DNA from 3 places in the Blautia sp. SC05B48 genome. Region 3 is predicted to be linked to each of the others. Evidence: predicted binding sites of a transcription regulator. Region 3 holds the regulator's gene; each other region holds the start of a gene.
The links. Region 3 encodes Rex, which represses fermentation and respiration genes when NADH is low (regulators of the CRP and FNR family bind a similar motif). Its sites were predicted from a motif close to ATTGTTAANTANTTAACAAT; they were not measured.

Region 1 (6,807 bases), 1.0 Mb from region 3:
ATCCACCAATCACGGACCTGGTACGACAGCCCTGTCTTGCCAGGCTCCGGGCAGCCTGCATACTGGCGCCGCCGCGGTCGCAGTAAAATATCAGCAGCTTATCTTTGGGAAAACGATATTTCTGATCCTGTTTTTTCTCAAGATATTCCTCCAGCTCTCTGTATGGAATATTTACCGCGTTCCGGACATGTCCCCTTCTGTAGGCGGCAGAATCCCGGAGATCTATGATAACAGCGTCGCTGCGCTCCACATAATAATCCAGCATTTTTGCAGAGATAGTTTCGATCTGAAACATGGAAAAAATCTCCTCTTTTTGGTATATTATATGGAAGCTTCCGGGTGAATGTTCCCTTATATGTATTTAAGCTGGAAAAGCCATCTCTGACTTTTCCCGCTTTTCTTATCCTTTAATATCTGTCAGAGCCTCTGTCCTTCTCAGAATCATATTCATCGGAAATTTTGTTTCCGTAGCTGCTTTTGGAACTGTTTCTGGAAGAATTTCCCGAACTGTTCTTAGAGCTGTTTTTTCCGCAGTTTCTGGAAGCACTTTCCCCGTGATTTTTTCCTGCATAATTAGACTCATTTCTGTCTGTTTCGTAATTTTTCGCCATTTGAATTACCTCCTGATGAAGTTGATTTTACGGCTTTCCGAAGCTTTCTGCCGCTTTTTATTACAGGAAATAGTATCCCAAAAAGTTTGGAGATTATTCGCCAAAATCATATTGCTTTTTTTTCCAGTTTATATTATAATCATTCTTGTAAAAAGAATTTACCCTTCAAAAATTTTTTTTACATAACCCCTTATTTAATTATTTATACTCCCCTCGAAACACCCGGTAGCTCCCCTACCGGGTGTTTCTCTATACAAAAACAAGCCGCCGGATTGACGATCACAGTCGCTCCGGCAGCTTGTTTTTTATCCGTTGATCGGATTTACATGCACCATACAGTGCTTTACATCTTTGAATTTATTCTCGATCGTATGATGTACATTTTCCGCAATATCATGTGCATCAAAAAGGGAAATATTTCCATCTGCTGCGATTTCGATATCCACATACATCTTGGATCCGAAAAGACGGGTTTTAAGAAGGTCTACTCTTCTGACGCCCGGTACCTTGAGGATCTCTCTCTTCATGGATTCCTCCGTTTTTGCATCACAGGAATGATCTACCATCTTGTCAATGGCATCCCTGAAAATGTCGATCGATGCCTTGGCGATCATAACGCAGATCACGATACTGGCGATCGGGTCCAGGATCGGGTATCCCAGTCTTGCACCTAAAATACCGACAAACGCTCCGATAGAGGAAAGTGCATCTGAACGATGGTGCCATGCATCTGCCATCAGGGCTCCTGAATTGATCTTCTTTGCAGCACCTCTTGTATACCAGAACATCCACTCTTTTACCACAATGGATACCACTGCTGCAATCAGTGCAAGTGTTCCCGGAATGGCAATGGTTCCGCCGGATGTGCTTTTTACGATATCACGGGCACCGGTAATTCCGATCCCGAGACCAGTGACAAGCAGCATTCCTGCAAGGACAATGGAAGAAACACACTCCATTCTTTCATGTCCGTACTGGTGCTCTTTGTCCGATTTCTTTGTAGAAAGACGGACACCGATAATTACGATGAAGGTGCTTCCCACATCTGATGCAGAATGAATGGCATCCGAGATCATCGCTCCTGAATGTGCCACAATACCTGCGATCAGTTTAAATACAGATAATAAAAGGTTTACCAGAATACTGATCCCGGATACCTTCATTGCTGTCTGCTGTTCCCATGAAGCTGTTTTTTCTGTATCATGTATAATTGTTTTGTTTTCTGTGTGTTCCATAAACAGAATCTCCTTTTAAATATATGATCAGGTTCTTCTTATGGCACAACATTTTCCGTGAAAAAACCGGCGGTTCCTTCACTACTCGCTACAGTGCGATTTTCCGCCGGTGTTCTTTCTTTTCTGTATAGGGATATCCCAGCTTCTACCTTCTGTTCCATCCATATTTTGCAGTAAAAAAGACATACCTGCGAAACATACACTGTCCCGCAGATATGTCTGAAAGCAAAGTCACATTCTGCTTCACCTCATATTCCGTGAATGCAGGTTCTTTGCAATTACGTTTAAATCCATATCCGCTGCCGCTTCCTGCGGCCCGGCCCCATGCCTTCGATAAATATTTTCGATTCCGAAAAGCATCGCCTGCTCAGTTTGTACTGTTGATCTCGCATCCTGTTCGAATGTAATGCAGTGCAAAGAGAATTTTTACAGTCTTACGGGTCTCCCGCTCAACTTCTCAGAAAGGATACACCATGAACCTTATGTTAGTCAAGCCAAAGTTTTTTATTTTACAGGTAGATATCTTCAACTTTCTGTTTATTCCATGTCTGGAAACATGCTTCGCACTGCACAGTTCTATATCAAACAATAGATCCTCAGTTGTTTGTCAAAAAACCGGGAGCGGATAAATCCGCTCCCGGTTAAGTCTACGATCTGTATTCAGTTGGAATGACTGATTATGCCTGCGGGCCGGCTGCAACGAGTGCTTTACCAGCTGCATTTCCTTCATATTTAGCAAAGTTCTTAACGAATCTTGCAGCAAGATCTTTAGCCTTTGTCTCCCACTCTGCAGCATCTGCATATGTGTCACGTGGGTCAAGGATTGCAGGATCTACGCCCGGAAGCTCTGTCGGAACCTCGAAGTTGAAGAATGGGATCTTCTTTGTCGGAGCTTTAAGGATAGATCCGTCAAGGATAGCATCGATGATACCACGAGTATCTTTGATGGAGATACGTTTTCCAGTTCCATTCCATCCTGTGTTAACGAGGTATGCTTTCGCACCGCTCTTCTCCATTCTCTTAACGAGCTCCTCAGCATATTTTGTCGGATGAAGCTCAAGGAATGCCTGTCCGAAGCATGCGGAGAATGTAGGAGTAGGCTCTGTGATTCCACGCTCTGTACCAGCAAGTTTAGCTGTGAATCCGGAAAGGAAGTAGTACTGTGTCTGCTCCGGTGTCAGGATAGATACTGGAGGAAGTACGCCGAATGCATCTGCGGACAGGAAGATAACCTCTTTCGCTGCCGGTGCAGAAGATACAGGGCGAACAATGTTCTCGATGTGGTTGATCGGGTAAGAAACACGTGTGTTCTCTGTTACGCTCTTGTCAGCGAAGTCGATCTTGCCCTCAGCATCAAGTGTTACGTTCTCAAGAAGAGCGTTTCTCTTGATCGCATTGTAGATGTCCGGCTCAGACTCTTTGTCAAGGTTGATAACCTTAGCGTAGCATCCACCCTCGAAGTTGAATACTCCGTTGTCATCCCAGCCATGCTCGTCATCACCGATCAGAAGACGCTTAGGATCTGTGGAAAGTGTTGTCTTACCTGTTCCGGAAAGACCGAAGAAGATAGCTGTGTTCTCTCCGTTAAGGTCTGTGTTTGCAGAGCAGTGCATGGAAGCGATGCCCTTAAGCGGCAGATAGTAGTTCATCATGGAGAACATACCTTTCTTCATCTCTCCGCCGTACCATGTATTAACGATAACCTGCTCACGGCTTGTAATGTTGAACATTACAGCTGTCTCAGAGTTAAGTCCTAATTCTTTGTAGTTCTCAACTTTAGCCTTGGATGCGTTGTAAACAACGAAATCCGGCTCAAAGTTCTCAAGCTCCTCAGCTGTCGGCTGAATGAACATGTTTGTTACGAAGTGTGCCTGCCATGCAACCTCAACGATGAAACGGATAGCCATACGTGTGTCTTTGTTAGCTCCGCAGAATGCATCTACTACGAAAAGTTTCTTGTTGGAAAGCTCCTTCTTGGCAAGATCTTTAACTGCATTCCATGCTTCCTGAGTTGCCGGATGGTTATCGTTCTTGTACTCATCGGATGTCCACCAAACTGTGTCCTTGGAGTTCTCATCCATAACGATGTATTTGTCTTTAGGGGAACGTCCTGTGTAGATACCTGTCATTACATTGACAGCACCAAGCTCACTGACCTGACCCTTCTCAAATCCTTCAAGCTCCGGTTTGGTCTCTTCCTCAAATAATGTCTCGTAGGAAGGATTGTACACGATCTCAGTTGTTCCGGTAATACCATACTTTGTTAAATCGATTTTTGCCATCTTAACATTTACCTCTCTTCTTTAATAGTAATTATGATAGCCACCTACTGCTGCAGGTTTTTGTCATCCTGCCATAGGAATTGGTCATTCCAACATCCCTATCCACAATTATACATAAATTGTACGTAAAAGCAACCAAAAAAATTCATTTTCCGCAAAAAAATGATAAATCTTTAACAGTGACGTTTTAGTACTGTCAGATTTTATTTCATCTACACTTGACTTTTTCAGAATAATGGCTACAATATATCTGATTATAGTTATTATATATATTTATAATAGCAACTATATGATTTTAATATATAGAAAGAAGTGATTTCTATGTCAGATATTCTAATCAAACGTAATCATATGGAAATCCCCTGGCACAACTACGTAAGCGCCAGGAACAACCAGCCCATCACCGAAGCTTCTCTTTCCGAAAAAGCTTCCCTGATCGGCCGTACAGGCATGATGCTTCTCTCCTGTGGGACCGGTGCCTGGCGGGTACGGAGTTCCATGAATACATTGTCAGAAGCACTTGGTATCACCTGTTCCGCAGATATCGGACTGATGTCTATAAGCTACACCTGCTTTGACGGTGAGAGCAGTTTTTCCCATGCACTTAGTCTGACTACCACCGGCGTAAATACTTCCAGACTGAACAGGCTGGAACATTTTGTCAGTGATTTTCCTGCGGAGGGTATCCATATGAGCGGTGAAGCACTGCACAGTCAGTTAGATGAGATCGAGCGGATCCACGGGCTTTATTCCCCTGCATCCCTGGGACTGGCTTCTGCACTGGCCTGTGGTGCATTTACTTTTCTTCTGGGCGGTGGCCCGCTGGAAATGATCCTGGCTTTTGCAGGCGCAGGCATCGGAAACGCCATCCGCTGCAAGCTTGGCAAGCATCATTTTACTCTGTTTATGTGCATTGCAGTTTCTGTTTCCTCTGCCTGTCTTGTATATGCAGGCTTCCTGAAGCTGGCAGAGCTTCTGTTCCACATTTCCGTCCAGCATGAGGCCGGATACATCTGTTCCATGCTGTTTATCATTCCAGGCTTTCCGTTTATCACAAGCGGGATCGACCTTGCCAAGCTGGATATGCGTTCCGGTCTGGAACGACTGGCCTACGCCATTATTGTTGTAATGGTGGCTGCTGTCTCTGCCTGGCTAATGGCACTGCTTCTTCATCTGAAACCTGTGGATTTCCTGCCTCTGGAGCTTTCGGCAGCTCAGAGGATCCTGTTCCGGCTTCTGGCAAGCTTCTGCGGGGTATTCGGCTTTTCGGTCATGTTCAACAGCCCTGTCCGTCTAGCCGCAGCTGCCGCTTTCATCGGTGCACTGTCCAACACACTCCGGCTGGAACTTGTTGATCTTGCCGGTTTTCCACCTGCTGCCGCAGCTTTTCTCGGAGCACTGACCGCCGGACTTCTGGCCTCCCTCATCAAAACAAAAGTGGGATATCCCAGAATTTCCATTACCGTACCATCCATTGTGATCATGGTCCCGGGGCTTTATCTCTACCGGGCGATCTACAATCTGGGGATCATGTCCCTGAATGTTTCCGCCTCCTGGTTTGCAGCTGCGATCCTGATCATCGTTGCTCTTCCCCTGGGCCTTATTTTCGCCAGGATCCTTACGGACAAAATGTTCCGCTACTGCACCTGATGGGCATACAAAAAGGACTGCTTTCTGTAGCTTCCGGTCATCAGCTATCCTTCTGATAACCGGAGCAATACAAAAGCAGTCCTTTTTTGTACATTCTATTTCATTACGATCTCATCAGCGATCCCGATCATTTTTTCCAGGCGGTCCGCAAATTTATGGATGGGGAGAAAAACGCCCAGTCCGTCATAACGTTTTCCACCATCCTCCACAGAATCCTGCCCATAATACACAAAAGCTCTTGGAAGCTTCTTCTGAATTGCCATCATGATATCCCATACAGCCGCATAGGCCTGTGCCTCCGTTTCTTTTTCCTTTACGCTGTCCGGAAGCTCATACACCAGCAGCACACCGATATGTTCGCCCATTTTGTACTCTTCTACTTCCATGGTATCTTCATCATAGGCATGGCGCTTCCGGTAGCCATACGCCAGATACATCTTTACACCAGGTTTCTCCCTGTATATCCTGCGAAATCGGTCGTAATCCCTGTCACTTACATGGATTCCCTTTTCCCGCAGAAAATTTCCTTTTTCATCTGTGAGAAATACCGGATTCTCCTGTCCATCTGCATTGAACCTGAACGGTGCCAGAAAAGAATTTCGCAGAAGATCAAACATACTGTTCTGGCAGATCGCCATAAGGAGAGCTGTCAGATCACGGTTTTTATATGCGTCCAGCAATGCATAGGCGAATTTTTCCGGAGGAAGATATCCGCATTCTATGTCTGTATCCGCATCCATGGATTCATAGAAGGTCTCCGTCAGCCGTCTGCACGCCTCCGGATCCTTCAGGATCTTTTCAAATAAAAGCTCCGCCTTTTCCTCTCTTGGGAATAATGTGCTGTTTTCCACAATTCCTCACCCTTTCTAATCTCTATGTTTACTGGAAAACATCAGAATAAAGCTGATCAGAAGCAAAACATCCGATACCCAGATTGCCGGGATCCCCAGCCTCATGGACAGATTTCCTCCGCCACCGGCTCCAATGGCAAAAAAGAAAATTATTCCGAAATAATAAAGAGCCTGCTTC
Region 2 (6,807 bases), 1.3 Mb from region 3:
ACCACTGATGGCCTCTTCCACAGTTTTGACTTCTTTTTCCTCAGAAAGAAATGCTTTTGCCTCTTCTTCAAGAGGTTTCTTCGTCATCTGGAGAAGAATGATGTCAGCCAGAGGTCCCAGACCTTTTTCCCTGGCGATGATGGCACGTGTACGGCGCTTCGGGCGGTACGGACGGTAAAGATCCTCTACCACAACAAGTGTCTGCGCTGCCTCGATCTGTTTCTTCAGCTCCGGAGTCAGCTTGCCCTGCTCCTCGATGCTGCCCAGAACCTGAGCCTTTTTATCCTCAAGATTTCTTAAATAGGTAAGTCTCTCATTAAGATTACGAAGCTGTTCGTCGTTCAGTGTACCGGTTGCTTCCTTACGGTATCTGGAAATAAAAGGAATGGTGCAGCCTTCATCGATCAGCTTAACTGCTGCCTCAACCTGCCATTTCTCAACGTTCAATTCTCTGGTAATTACCTGAATAATATCCATTTTTATCTTTCTCCCGTTGTTTCAAATTTGCCTGAGGCTGCATTTTCCTCTTTACACAGCTTCTGACATTTATCAAAGATCAATCTGTGCGATCACGTCCTTCAGAGCATTGGCGCTTGCATGAAGCTTCTCTGTCTCCTCCTCGGTCAGTGGAACACGAACGATACGTTTTACACCTTCCGGTCCGATAGAAGCCATGGTACTAAGACATACGTCTTCAACACCGTACTCTCCGTGAAGCATGGTTGATACACTGACTATTGTATCAGATGCAGCAAGAAGAAGCGAGCAAAGTCTGCAAACAGATACGGCTACCGCATAAAATGTAGCACCCTTCTTGGCGATCACAGTTGATCCTGAAGTATGAACATACTCCAGAACCTCTTCTCTGTCAAGTGGCTGCATATCTTTCTGATCCTCATGAACGATCTTGTCAAATTCATCAAGGGTCGCACCTGCAACAAAGGCTCTGGACCACGGTACAAAGGAAGTATCTCCATGCTCTCCGAATACATAGGCGTGGATGTTTTTCTCAGATACGCCGTAGTGCTGGGAAAGTCTGCAGCGGAGACGGGCCGTATCCAGGGCGGTTCCGGAACCAAGGATCTGGTTCTCTGGAAGACCGGAAATTTTTGCAAATGCGTATGTCATGATATCACATGGGTTGCTTACAATGATATAAAGCGCTTTTGGAGCCACCTTTACGATCTCCGGAGTGATGCTCTTCATAATGTTGACATTGGTCTGTGTCAGCTCGATACGTGTCTGTCCCGGTTTTCTGGCAATGCCGGAAGTGATGATCACAATGTCAGAATCAGCTGCATCCGGATAATCTCCTGCCACAATGGAGATCGGTTCACGGAAGCTGGTTCCCTGGTCAATATCCATGACCTCGCCCTCTGCCTTCTGCCTGTTGATATCGATCAGGACAATTTCTGAGGCAATGCTCTTCTGTGATAAGGTGTAGGCGATAGTTGAACCCACGCTTCCTGCTCCGATGATCGTAATTTTACTGCTCATATTTGTTCTCCTTTCAGCGTTGTTTGTCATTTAAATAACAACTTTAATTACACATATTCAAACATAACATAAAACATTGCCCTGTGCAATAAAAATTTTATTGTATTTCTCAGGTTAATCCCTGCCAATTTGCATTTCAAATTATTTAAACCGCTTTTATTTTCTGATATTTCCCATATTATTCTGTATATATTCCTGTTATTTTTTTATCGATTTATAGAAACAATTTCAGAAACATGGCAAAAAACCTCTGAACTTCAAAAAAAATCAGAAGTCCAGAGGTTTCTTTCATCTCTTATTATTGGCTTAGATTCAGATGTTTATAGCTGTTCCAACGTTCACCCGGTTAATTCTTCGCCTGGGCAAGGGCCTTTTGTGCAGCGTCCAGGATCCCTTCGGATGAATATGTGGCTCCGCTGACAGTATCAATTCCATCTGCCGACTGGTTTGCCATGATCTGAGAATAGATCATGCTCCATGCAGGATCAAAAAATTCCGGTGTATCCTGATTTGTCTGCTCAATGGATACGATCTGGCCTCCTGAGATCGTGATTGTCAGATATGTTTTTCCTCCATATCCAAAAGCTGATCCCGTATACGTTCCATCTCTGTACATTCCGGCAGGTTCCGGTGCTTCCGTTGGCTCCGGCGTGGCATCCGGCTCATCTGTCCCTGGTGTTGGAGTTACATTGGGTTTTTCAGGAACCGGCGTCACATCCGGGTCGTCCGGCTCCGGCGTCGGGGTTGCTGCCGGTGTCTCTGTTGGCTTCGGTGTGGCTGTTGGTTTCGGCGTTGCCGCAGGTTTCAGTGTGGCTGTTGGCTTTGGTATCGGTTTCTTTGTCGGAGTTGGTGTGGGTTTCTTTCCATACTCCGGATTGACCGCTTCTTTGAGAGCTTTTTTTACAGCATTCAGAATTCCGTTGGAAGAATAGGTTGCTCCGCTGACTGTATCAATATCATCCACAGAATCTGTGCCTATGATCTGTTTTTCCAGCACGCTCCATGCTCTTTCAAAAAACTGCTCCGTGTCCGTATTTTCCTGTTTCAGAGCTTCGATCACTCCATCCTTGATGGTCACAATTACTTTCACGTCTCCATTGAAGCCCTTTGCCGAAGCTGTATATTTACCGTCCAGATATTTTTTCGGACTGTCCGGATCTTCCGGCTCCTTTGCAGAAGATGGTTTTTTTGTAGGTGACGGTGATGGTGTCATAGTTGGTACAGCCGTTACTACAGGTGCAGGGGTGACCTGCTGGCTACTTCCATCTGCCGCTGCCTGGGAGAGCGCATTCTGAACTGCCTGGATGATTCCGTTGGAGGAATAGGTTGCTCCACTTACTGCATCTACATTCGGTGTATTTCCGGCGATCATCCTGCTGATCACACCCTGAGCTGACGCAAAATAAGATGCAGTCTCGCCAGATGCATCCAGAATATCAATGGCTGCGATCTTTCCTCCGCTGACTGTTACCTGTACACGGATCGTACCACCGAATCCGGTTCCAGATCCTTCATATACTCCATCTTTATAGCCATTGGCCGGAACTGCCGCTACCGGGGTCTGGGTAGAACCCTGTCCTGCCGCACCGGCATTGCTTTTTGCTGATTCTGAAACCGTTCTCGTACCAGAACTTTTTTTTGCTGCTGTTTTTTTCGCACTTTTCTTTGATGAGCTTTTCTTTGATGTACTGTTTTTCTTATCTGAGGCAGATGTGCTGTCAGAAACAGTATTTCCTTCTTCATATCCGAGATATTTTTCCAACTCCGAAGCAGACATCACGGTTGTCTCTGCTTTCTGTACTGCTTCCGTTGATTCCTCGGATCCCTTCGCCTTTATGCCCGAAAACGCAAGCGCCGCAATCACAGCTGCTGCAGGGATCATTTTCGTCCAGGGCACCTTGGGTGTGCCATTTTCGGCTGGTTTTTTATCTTTTAACTCTTTTTCCATGGATACTTGTTCTCCCCTCTTTCTATGCGGCTTCCCGTCAGGCATATGCTCTGTATCGCATTCCAGGTGATTTTCCGGATTGCTGTAGAAATGAGCAGACCTCTGCCGCAGACATAAAAGGGTCTGCGGCAGAGGTTGTTCTTACTCTTTGCTAAACAGTTGCATTATTTAACAGTTACCACAAATTTCTTTGTAATTCCGTTGCATTTCACTGTGATCGTTGCTTTACCTTTTTTGATTCCCTTTACAACACCCTTGCTGTTTACAGCTGCAACTTTTTTATTGCTGCTTGTATATGTAACCTTGCCTGCAGGTGCTGCTTTGGATCTGATGGTTGTTGTTTTACCTTTTTTGATCGTTGCAGAAGATTTTACAAGACTGAATGCAGGATTCTTGACAACTACTTTGCAGGTTGTCTTCAGGGCTCCTGCCTTTGCTGTAATCGTAACGGTTCCTGCTTTGATTCCTTTTACAACACCTGTTTTGCTGTTTACGGTTGCAACCTTTGTGTTGCTGCTTGTGTATTTTACAGTTGCAGATGGTGTTGCAGTTGCTTTTACAGTTGCTGTTTTTCCTTTGTAGATCGTTACGGAGGCCTTTGCAAATTTAATTGTAGAAGCTTTTACTGTTACCTTGCAGGTTGCTGTGGCATTTCCTACCTTTGCTGTGATAACTGCTGTTCCGGCTTTTACGCCTTTAACAACACCCTTGCTGCTTACTGTTGCAACCTTTGTGTTGCCGGACTTAAATGTTACTGCTGCATCGCTGTCATTTGTTGTTGCCTTAAGAGTCGTCGTTTTTCCTATATATACAGCAGCTGCTGTCTTATCAAGTGTAACTGTTACCTTCTGAAGCTCTTTCTCTGCTCCCTGAAGATGTTCAAGTGCTTCATTTACCTCAGCCTGACTTGCATCTGTTTTTGCAAGAATGTCTTCTGCTTCCTGAAGCTCACCGGCAAAGGACTTCCAGGTTGCAATTGTGTAATCCTTCTCTGCCAGAGCTTTTGCAGCTTCCACTTCCGTTTTAAGACTTGTAAAATCAGTCGGCTCCATTGTAGGATTTACGATATTCTCTGCAGTTGCCTGGAAGCTGTAGGTATAGTCATTATATCCAAGAGCATACACTGTCAGTTTCCAGTATCCTGTTCCGTCTGTTCCTCCCGGAAGCTTGCAGCGTGCAGATTTTGTAAGTCCAAGCTGGATTCCCATTGCTTTATGCATCCAGTTATCTGCGGCAAACTTGGTTCCATAAGAAGCGAGGCATTTTGTATATGTGGAATCATCTCCATAATAATCCCAGCGTACAGCCTGCATATTTGCACCAAGATCGCCATAATTTCCATTGAGATCCACACGGAGGAATTCGCCGTAGCTTCCGCTTGCTGCTTTTACACTCGGCTTGATCCCTGTTGCTGTTTTTAACGCCTGATCCTTGATACCGGAAGCTGTTCCGTCTGATTTTCTTGCTGTAAATGTAAAGCCGTCACCATTTTTCTCCGCATATTTCAGACCATTTGTCTGTGCATTTACGTCTGCCACAAGGCCTTTATAATACTGGAGATTGTTTTCACTGTATCCTCCGGAGAGCATAGCTCCATCCTGTACGACATTATACTTTTTGCAGAAATCTGCAAAATCTGCGGTCTTAACTGCTACCGGAACATATTTCAGACCATATATCTCATAATGATCCATCGTATAGGTTTTTCCATCTTCTGTTGTTATACTGCCTCTGTTCCATTTTACCTTGGAACCGTCTGTAAGATAAAGTGTGCTTCCTTTATCCTCCCAGTAGGATATATCGAATCTGGTTCCGTCTTCAGCAATGATCGTAGCTTCTGTCTGATAGCTTCCTCTGTGGAGTCCATGATTTGCAGTTGCTCTTGTTACTGTATCAAAAGCTCCTGTATCAAACTCACTATGTGAATCCTTCTCTTCTGAAGAGCTTGTATCTCCAGCTGCATAGACGCCTTCAGCTGCCCAGTACTCACCCCAGGTAAGTCCTGCATATACATACTGATACTCGCCTGTCAGCTGGTCAGAATCGGAAAATGCTTCTGCCACTTCATCGCCTTCTGTAAAATCCTCTTCTCCTGTAGAGAACGGATCTGCTTCCTCTGCTGTCTCATCCAGATTCTCAACAGCTTCTGTATCTTCCTGCTGGATATCCTCTGTCTCGTCTGCCGCTGCTTCTGTCACTGCTGCTGTATCCTCTGTTGTTTCCTCTGTTACAAAATCTTCCGTATCTCCTGCCTCTGCCTCGGAAACCACGGCTGCATCAAGATCAGATGCCATTACAGCGGTCGGAAAAGTTGTTGCTGCCACCGCAAGACTTAAGATGCATGGAGCTGTTTTTTTCAGTAGATTCCACTTCTGCATTGCTTATTCCTCCTAAAAATATGATATATTTATAGAACCCTTTCCAGGTTTACTATCGCAAGTAACGCGGATATGAGCATTCCCTCTGCCAAACGGTCATAAACCGGATCGCCGGGAGATCAGCTTCACTCTGCAATATCCTCCACACTGTAGGAATCTGCAATCAGGCTGAACCGCTCTTTCATCCCCTCAGTGAGATATACATGATGATCTTCATCCACAAAAAGTCCGTCTGCACCGTAAGCTTTCAACAGCTGTGCCCCTTTTTCCACCCCCAGCACAAAACATGCTGTGGAAAGCGCATCTGCCTCCAGTCCGGTGTCACAGACTACCGTTACCCCGGTCACTCCGCTTTCTGCCGGATAGCCGGTAGACGGGTCCATAATGTGGTGATACCTTACACCATTTTCGATAAAATATTTCTCATAATCTCCGGATGTGGAAAGAAATTCTGTACCATTTAAGGCAACCACACCAAGATAGTCATCCTCATTTTCAGCTCTGGGATCTGTCACTGCCACATTCCAGGAAGAACCATCCGGCTTGCTTCCATAAGTCATGACACTGCTTCCTCCCAGATTCATAAGCGCCGCAGAGACTTCTTTCTGCGTTTTCAGATATTCCAGGATGGAATCACAGCCGATTCCCTTTCCGGCAGCTCCGAGATCCAGAGAACAGCCCTTATCCATATGAACCATATTTCCATCCAGGGAAACCTTTTTGTATCCGGAATCCTTCAGCGCTTCCTGAATTTCATCTTTTCCGGGAATCCGCTGATTCTCCCCTCCGATATCCCACAGCCGAATCAGTTCTCCAATCGTCGGATCAAAGGCTCCATTAGAATCTTTCGCAATGGCAAGGATGCGTTCCAGATATCCGGAAAGTTCTTCGGAAATCTCCGTATCGTTTCCGCAATCTGCGTTCACCTTATAAATCTGCGAACTCTCATTTGTCCAGGACAGAAGATTCGTCTCCACATCTGTC
Region 3 (6,807 bases):
TGTGCCCTGGCGATGATATAGCCGTCTGCTGCCAGCAGAAGATAGGCATTTTCGATGGTGGTACGGCTCAGCTTCAGCTCCTGGGCGCATTTGCGGAGGGAGGGCATTTTGCTTCCGGGAAGGAGACGGCCTTCCATGATCAGCTTCCGGTAATAGTGATAAACCTCCAGATATAGGTGTTCTTTTTTGTGTTCTGCAGATATATTTAACATAAGTATGATGATTTCCTTCCAAAAATGATTGCGTAAACCTGACAGTTCATTCTATAATATTACAGAAAAAAACTCAAGACTGGAGAATTACCATGAAAAAAATAGCAGTGATCAATGATCTTTCCGGGCTGGGGAAATGTTCACTGACAGCAGCGATCCCGGTGATCTCGGTGATGGGAGTCCAGGCGTGTCCACTTCCCACCGCTGTTTTAAGCAACCAGACCGGTTATGAAAGTTATTTCTGTGAGGATTTCACAGAGCATATGGAACTATATATGGAGCAGTGGAAAAAAAGAGGATTTTTTCCGGATGGGATCTATACAGGATTTCTTTCTGATGATAAGCAGGCAGACAGGATCCTGAAATTTATGGATGCGTTTGCAGGGAAGGATACTCTGATCCTTACAGACCCGGTGATGGGGGATGACGGCGCGGTTTATCCAATCTATACAGAAGAGCTCCGCAGCCGGTTCTGCGAACTGACACACCGTTCCTATGTGATCACACCGAACCTTACGGAAGCCCTCCTTCTTCTCTACGGAAAAGAAAAAATGGAGGAGATCTGGAATAAACTGCAAAAGGCATCAGAGGCCCGGCGGATGGAAGAGATCCGGGAGATCGGGTGCGGACTTGCCCGGAAATTTTCACTTCCTGCCGTTGTGATCACCGGAGTGGATCACAGGGAGGAGGGGCAGCCTCTGAAAATGGGGAATCTTGTCCTGGAAAACGGAAACAGCTCCTGGGTATTTGCAGAGAAATCAGGAGGAAGCTATTCCGGGACAGGAGATCTTTTTGCATCCGTGCTCAGTGCAGGGCTGGTAAAAAGATATTCCATGAAAACCTGTGCAGAGCTGGCCGTGGACTTTATCTCGGCATCGATCCGGGATGCGGTGGAGGAAGGAACAGACCGTAACGATGGTGTATGCTTTGAACAGCATCTTGGCATGCTGCTTCCATAAAAACATAAGGGAATAAAAAGAGCTGACCGTCAGGCCAGCTCTTCCCATTTTTCATAAAGCTCTTCCAGTTCTTCAGCGATAGCTGCTTTTTCGCGGCTCAGCTTTGTACATTCCGCTACATTGGTGCAGACATCCGGAAGGACCATGGTTTCGTCGATCTCACTGTCTCTTGTTTCCAGCTCTTCGATACGGGCTTCGACTTTTTTCAGCTCGGCTTCTCGTTTTCGTTTCTTTGCCTGTTCTTCCTTCATCTGCTGCCAGGAAAGCTTGTTCTCGGAAACCGCTTTTTCTTCGGCAGGTGCCTCCGGAGAAGTGCTTCCCGGTGCATAGGTACTGGTCAGCTCCTCCTTCTTTTCCAGATAGTAATCATAATCACCGATGTAATTTACCACTGCCTGGTTTGTCAGCTCCATGATCCTGGTCGCAGTCTGATTGATAAAGTAACGGTCATGGGATACATAAAGGACTGTACCGGTGTAGCTGACCAGTGCTTCCTCCAGGATCTCCTTGGAGGCAATATCCAGATGGTTGGTAGGCTCGTCAAGGATCAGGAAGTTGGCTTCGGAAAGCATCAGCTTTGCAAGGGAAACACGGCCTCTTTCTCCACCGGAAAGTGCGGAGATCTCCTTGAAAACATCATCTCCGGTAAAAAGAAATGCAGCAAGCATATTTCGGATCTCGGTCTCTGTGAGAGTCGGATAAGTATCGGAGATCTCCTGGAAAATTGTCTTGTCCATATGCAGAACATGATGTTCCTGATCGTAATAACCGATCTGCACCTTGGAACCAAGGGAAAATTTGCCGGCATCTGCCTCAATAAGACCGTTGATGATCTTCAGCATGGTGGTCTTTCCGGTTCCGTTGTTTCCAATCAGTGCCACACGCTCGCCGCGTTTGATATCAAAGGAGATATCGGAGAACAGGGTCTGTCCCGGAAAGGCCTTGGAAAGCGCTTCCACGTGGAGCACATCGTTTCCGCTTAACACCCGTGGTTCCAGCGAGATACGCATCCGGTCCTGGAGCTCAAGAGGCTTTTCGATCCTCTGTACACGGTCCAGCATTTTTTCACGGCTTTCCGCACGCTTGATGGATTTTTCACGGTTAAAGGATTTCAGCTTGGCGATAACGGCTTCCTGATGCTTGATATCCCGCTGCTGATTTAAGTATGCCTTGTACTGTGCGTCACGAAGCTGAGCCTTCTTGAGAGCATAGGCAGAGTAGTTGCCGCTGTATACGCGGGTCTGTCCGGCTTCGATCTCAATGACCTTGGTGACCACCTTATCCAGAAAATAACGGTCATGGGAGACGATAAAAACAGCTCCCGGATAATTCAGAAGATAAGTTTCCAGCCAGGAGATGCTTTCCATATCCAGGTGATTGGTTGGCTCATCCAGAAGCAGGATATCCGGCTTGGAAAGAAGCATCTTGCCCAGCGCCACGCGTGTTTTCTGACCGCCGGAAAGAGTTTCGATCTGCTTGTCATAATCTTCCTCCGTGAAGCCGAGACCCTTTAAGACACCGGTCAGCTCACTTTTGTAAGCGTATCCGTTCTCCAGCTCAAACTGATGGGTCAGGCGGGTATAGGTTTCCATCAGACGGTTCAGCTCATCACCGGTCACCGTGTTCATTTCCTGTTCCATATTGCGGATACGGCGTTCCATATCGATGATGTGCTGCTTGGTGGTAAGAAGCTCCTCGTAGATGGTATGATGTCCGTGGATATCTTGGTACTGGGCAAGATAGCCGATATTTTTATCCCGGGCAAGCACCACGGTACCGGAATCAGCAGAAAGCTCCTGCATGATGATCCGCAGCAGTGTGGTCTTTCCTGCACCGTTGCAGCCGATCAGAGCAGCCTTTTCACGGTCTTCAATGTGAAAGGATGCATCATTTAAAATTACTTTTTCGCCAAAGGCCTTGCATATATTCTGACATGATAAAATCATAAAAACTGTCCTCCTGTATAAAGAATCACCCCTGTTTATGTCTGAACAGGGAAAAATCCTCCACCTATTATAACGGAAACTGCCGGGATTTCAAAGAAAAAATCAATTATTAGAAAAAATATAAAGAAATTTGTACAGAATAGACAACTTTAATTGACAGGAAAATGTCAATTCGTTATAATTAACCTAGTGTAAGGTAAGGAGGAAAACTATCGTGGAGACAAAACAAATCTCGAAAGCGGTGATTAAGCGTCTGCCACGCTATTACCGCTACTTAGGAGAGCTGATGGAAGATAATGTAGAACGTATTTCTTCCAATGAATTAAGTAAGAAGATGCATACCACAGCTTCTCAGATCCGTCAGGATCTTAATAATTTCGGCGGTTTTGGGCAGCAGGGGTATGGCTATAATGTACACTATCTTTATACAGAGATCGGTAAGATCCTGGGACTGGATACTGTTCATCCGATGATCATCCTGGGAGCCGGTAATCTGGGACAGGCACTTGCCAATTATGTGGATTTTGAGAAGCGCGGGTTCAGGCTTGTTGGTATCTTTGACGTAAATCCTGTGCTTGAGGGCATCGCAGTCCGTGGACTTGAGATCCAGATGCTCAGTGAGCTTCCGTTTTTCCTGAGAGAGAATAACGTGGAGATCGCGATCCTGACACTTCCCAAGAATAAAGCCAAGGAAATGGCAGATATTCTGGTGGAGAACGGAATCAAGGCAATCTGGAATTTTGCACATCTTGATCTTGAGACACCGGATGATGTGATCGTAGAGAACGTTCATCTTTCCGAGAGTCTGATGACACTGTCTTATAATCTCAGCAAATACAGGCAGGAACATGTGGATAAGTAAGAATTGTTAAGCTGCCGGAAACGGCAGCTTTCTCTATGACAGAGGGGAGGCAGAAGACAGAATGAAGAAGCTTGTTACCTGCGCAGAAATGAAGGATCTGGACTCCACAACGATCCGTGAGATCGGAGTTCCCTCCGAGGTTCTGATGGAGCGGGCAGCACTGAAGGTGGTAGAGGAAACAGAAAAGTATCTCCAGAAGGACGAAAGGATCCTGGTAGTTTGCGGAAGCGGAAATAATGGCGGTGACGGTATCGCTGTTGCCAGATTGTTCCATCTGAAGGGAATCCGGGCAGAGTTTTATATGGTCGGAAACAAAGATAAAATGACCAGAGAGACAGCTCTTCAGTATAAGATCGCTTCCGGTTATCGTGTCCCTGAGGTGAATAACCCGCAGTGGAGTGAATATACTACTATAGTAGATGCCGTGTTTGGGGTAGGCCTGACGCGTCCGATCGAGGGGCATTATGCTGATATCATCCATGAGATGAACAGTGCGAGGGCCAAAAAGATCGCAGTTGACATCCCGTCAGGAGTGAACGGAGATACTGGCCTGGAAATGGGAATTGCCTTCAGCGCCGATCTGACTGTTACATTTGCCTACCGGAAAAGAGGTCTTTGCTTTTATCCGGGAAGACTGTATGCAGGAAGGATCGTTACCGCCGATATCGGGATCTATGAACAGGAAGCTGTGACTGCATCTGCCGCCTGTCTGGAAAATAAAGATCTGAAGCTGTTTCCGGAACGTGATCCCGGCGGAAACAAGGGTACCTTCGGAAAAGTGCTCTTTGTGACCGGAAGTGAGGGAATGTGCGGAGCCGCTTATTTAAGCGCCAGTGCAGCACTTCGTGCCGGTGCGGGAATGGTAAAGATCCAGACTGTGGAAGCCAACAGGATCCCACTGCAGATACTCCTTCCGGAGGCTATGGTCTGCAGCCGCTTTGATCAGGAATCCAATGAACAGCTTCTATCCTGGTGTGATGTGATCGTGATCGGACCGGGACTTGGAACATCAGTGGCCAGCCGTGAGAGAGAACAGTGGTTTCTCACGGCGGCTGCCCGGGAGAAAAAGCCGCTGATCCTGGATGCGGACGGCCTGAACCTTCTGGCTGCACATCCACAATGGTATCAGTATCTGGGAGAGCATGTAGTCCTGACACCGCATATCGGAGAAATGAGCCGGCTCAGTGGCAGAACGATCCAGGAGATTCAGCATGAGATCGCAGATACTGCACTGAAATGTGCTGCGGAAACAGGCTCTGTGTGCGTATTGAAGGATGCATGTACGGTGATCGCAGATGAAAAAGGCCAGATGTATCTGAATCTTTCCGGTAATTCCGGAATGGCAACTGCAGGAAGCGGAGATGTGCTTTCCGGGATCCTGGCAGCAGTGTTATGTATGTATCTGAAAACGGAGGAACAGCCTCCCATGGTTTTAAAGGCCGCGTTAGGTGTTTATCTTCACGGACTTTGCGGTGATCTTGCAGCCGCTGAAAAAGGAAAGCGCAGTATGCTGGCAGGAGATATCATAGAATATCTGCCCAAGGCATTAGCTATAGGTGAAGAGGAGTCGGGATTATGAAAAAATACGAGAGAGTAAAAGCACTGGTATCACTGGATGCCATTGCCCACAATTTTGAGGAAATGCATAAAAATGTCAAAGAAGGGACAAAGATCATCGCTGTGATCAAGGCAGACGGTTATGGCCATGGTGCCAGAGCTATTGCCCGTCTGATCCAGGACTATGACTATATCTGGGGATTTGCAACAGCTACTGCAGAGGAGGCACTGGAGCTTCGGCATGCAGGGATCACCAAGCCTGTCCTGATCCTTGGCCTTGTATTTGAGGAATATTATGAGGAGCTTGCAGCCAATGATATCCGGATCACCATATCGGATCTTAATACAGCGGCAGAATATGCAAAAGCAGGTGCACGCATTGGAAAAAATGTACATATTCATCTGGCTCTGGATACGGGAATGACAAGGATCGGATATGCGGATATTCCGGAAAATGCGATAAAGATCGAAAAAATCTCAAAAATCCCGAATCTGGTGATCGAGGGAATGTTTACCCATTTTGCCAGGGCGGATGAGACCGACCGTTCTCCTGCACTGGTGCAGCTGGACCGTTATCTCCGTTTTGCAGAGCTTCTGGAAAAAAGAGGTGTTCATATTCCGGTACGTCACTGCTCCAACAGTGCAGGTATCATCCGTGTTCCGGAAGCAAATCTCAATGTCGTTCGTGCCGGCATCACCATTTACGGTATTTATCCGTCAGAGGAGGTAGAACGTGATATTGTGAAGCTGACACCTGCAATGGAGCTGAAAAGTCATGTATCCTATGTGAAAAATGTGGAACGTGGAACAGCGGTAAGCTATGGAGGAACGTTTGTTACAGAACGCTTTACCAGAATGGCAACGATCCCCGTAGGTTATGCAGATGGCTATCCGAGACAGCTTTCCAATAAGGGCTGGGTCCTGATCCGGGGCAAAAAAGCTCCGATCCTCGGACGGGTCTGCATGGATCAGTTTATGGTTGATGTCACAGATATCCCGGAGGTGAAGGCCGGGGACGAGGTCACCCTGATGGGAAGAGATGGAGAGGAATTTATCAGTGTGGAAACACTGGGAGATCTTTCTGGAAGATTTTCCTATGAATTTGTCTGCGGGATCAGTAAACGTGTTCCGCGGGTTTATATCAAAGACGGTAAGGAATGCGGAGAAGAGGAGAGCTTTTTCCAGTAGATCCGTAAATACCTGGATCCGGAAAACGCCGGGTCAGACATAAGGCCGGTAAAAAAGTACCACGCATGGTATACACAAAGAAA

Region 1: the regulator Rex is predicted to act here: its motif matches at 4,290-4,309, upstream of pckA (phosphoenolpyruvate carboxykinase (ATP)).
Region 2: the regulator Rex is predicted to act here: its motif matches at 1,520-1,539, upstream of EYS05_RS08630 (L-lactate dehydrogenase).

The regions. Positions count from the first base shown of each region.
Region 1 covers NZ_CP040518.1:2,147,019-2,153,825, reverse strand. Annotated here, with positions in the region: gene EYS05_RS09860 (rhodanese-like domain-containing protein) at 1-295, opposite strand, end outside; gene EYS05_RS09855 (hypothetical protein) at 408-611, opposite strand; gene EYS05_RS09850 (cation diffusion facilitator family transporter) at 917-1,846, opposite strand; NiCo riboswitch at 2,047-2,227, opposite strand; gene pckA (phosphoenolpyruvate carboxykinase (ATP)) at 2,524-4,128, opposite strand; gene EYS05_RS09840 (threonine/serine ThrE exporter family protein) at 4,450-5,778, shown strand; gene EYS05_RS09835 (DUF4866 domain-containing protein) at 5,874-6,629, opposite strand; gene EYS05_RS09830 (YoaK family protein) at 6,645-6,807, opposite strand, start outside.
Region 2 covers NZ_CP040518.1:1,874,419-1,881,225, reverse strand. Annotated here, with positions in the region: gene EYS05_RS08635 (Tex family protein) at 1-477, opposite strand, end outside; gene EYS05_RS08630 (L-lactate dehydrogenase) at 550-1,497, opposite strand; gene EYS05_RS08625 (FMN-binding protein) at 1,844-3,445, opposite strand; gene EYS05_RS08620 (penicillin-binding Tp47 domain C-containing protein) at 3,610-5,823, opposite strand; gene EYS05_RS08615 (FAD:protein FMN transferase) at 5,949-6,807, opposite strand, start outside.
Region 3 covers NZ_CP040518.1:3,174,177-3,180,983, forward strand. Annotated here, with positions in the region: gene pdxR (MocR-like pyridoxine biosynthesis transcription factor PdxR) at 1-212, opposite strand, end outside; gene EYS05_RS14765 (pyridoxamine kinase) at 305-1,171, shown strand; gene EYS05_RS14770 (ABC-F family ATP-binding cassette domain-containing protein) at 1,201-3,117, opposite strand; gene EYS05_RS14775 (redox-sensing transcriptional repressor Rex) at 3,332-3,979, shown strand; gene EYS05_RS14780 (NAD(P)H-hydrate dehydratase) at 4,041-5,558, shown strand; gene alr (alanine racemase) at 5,555-6,724, shown strand.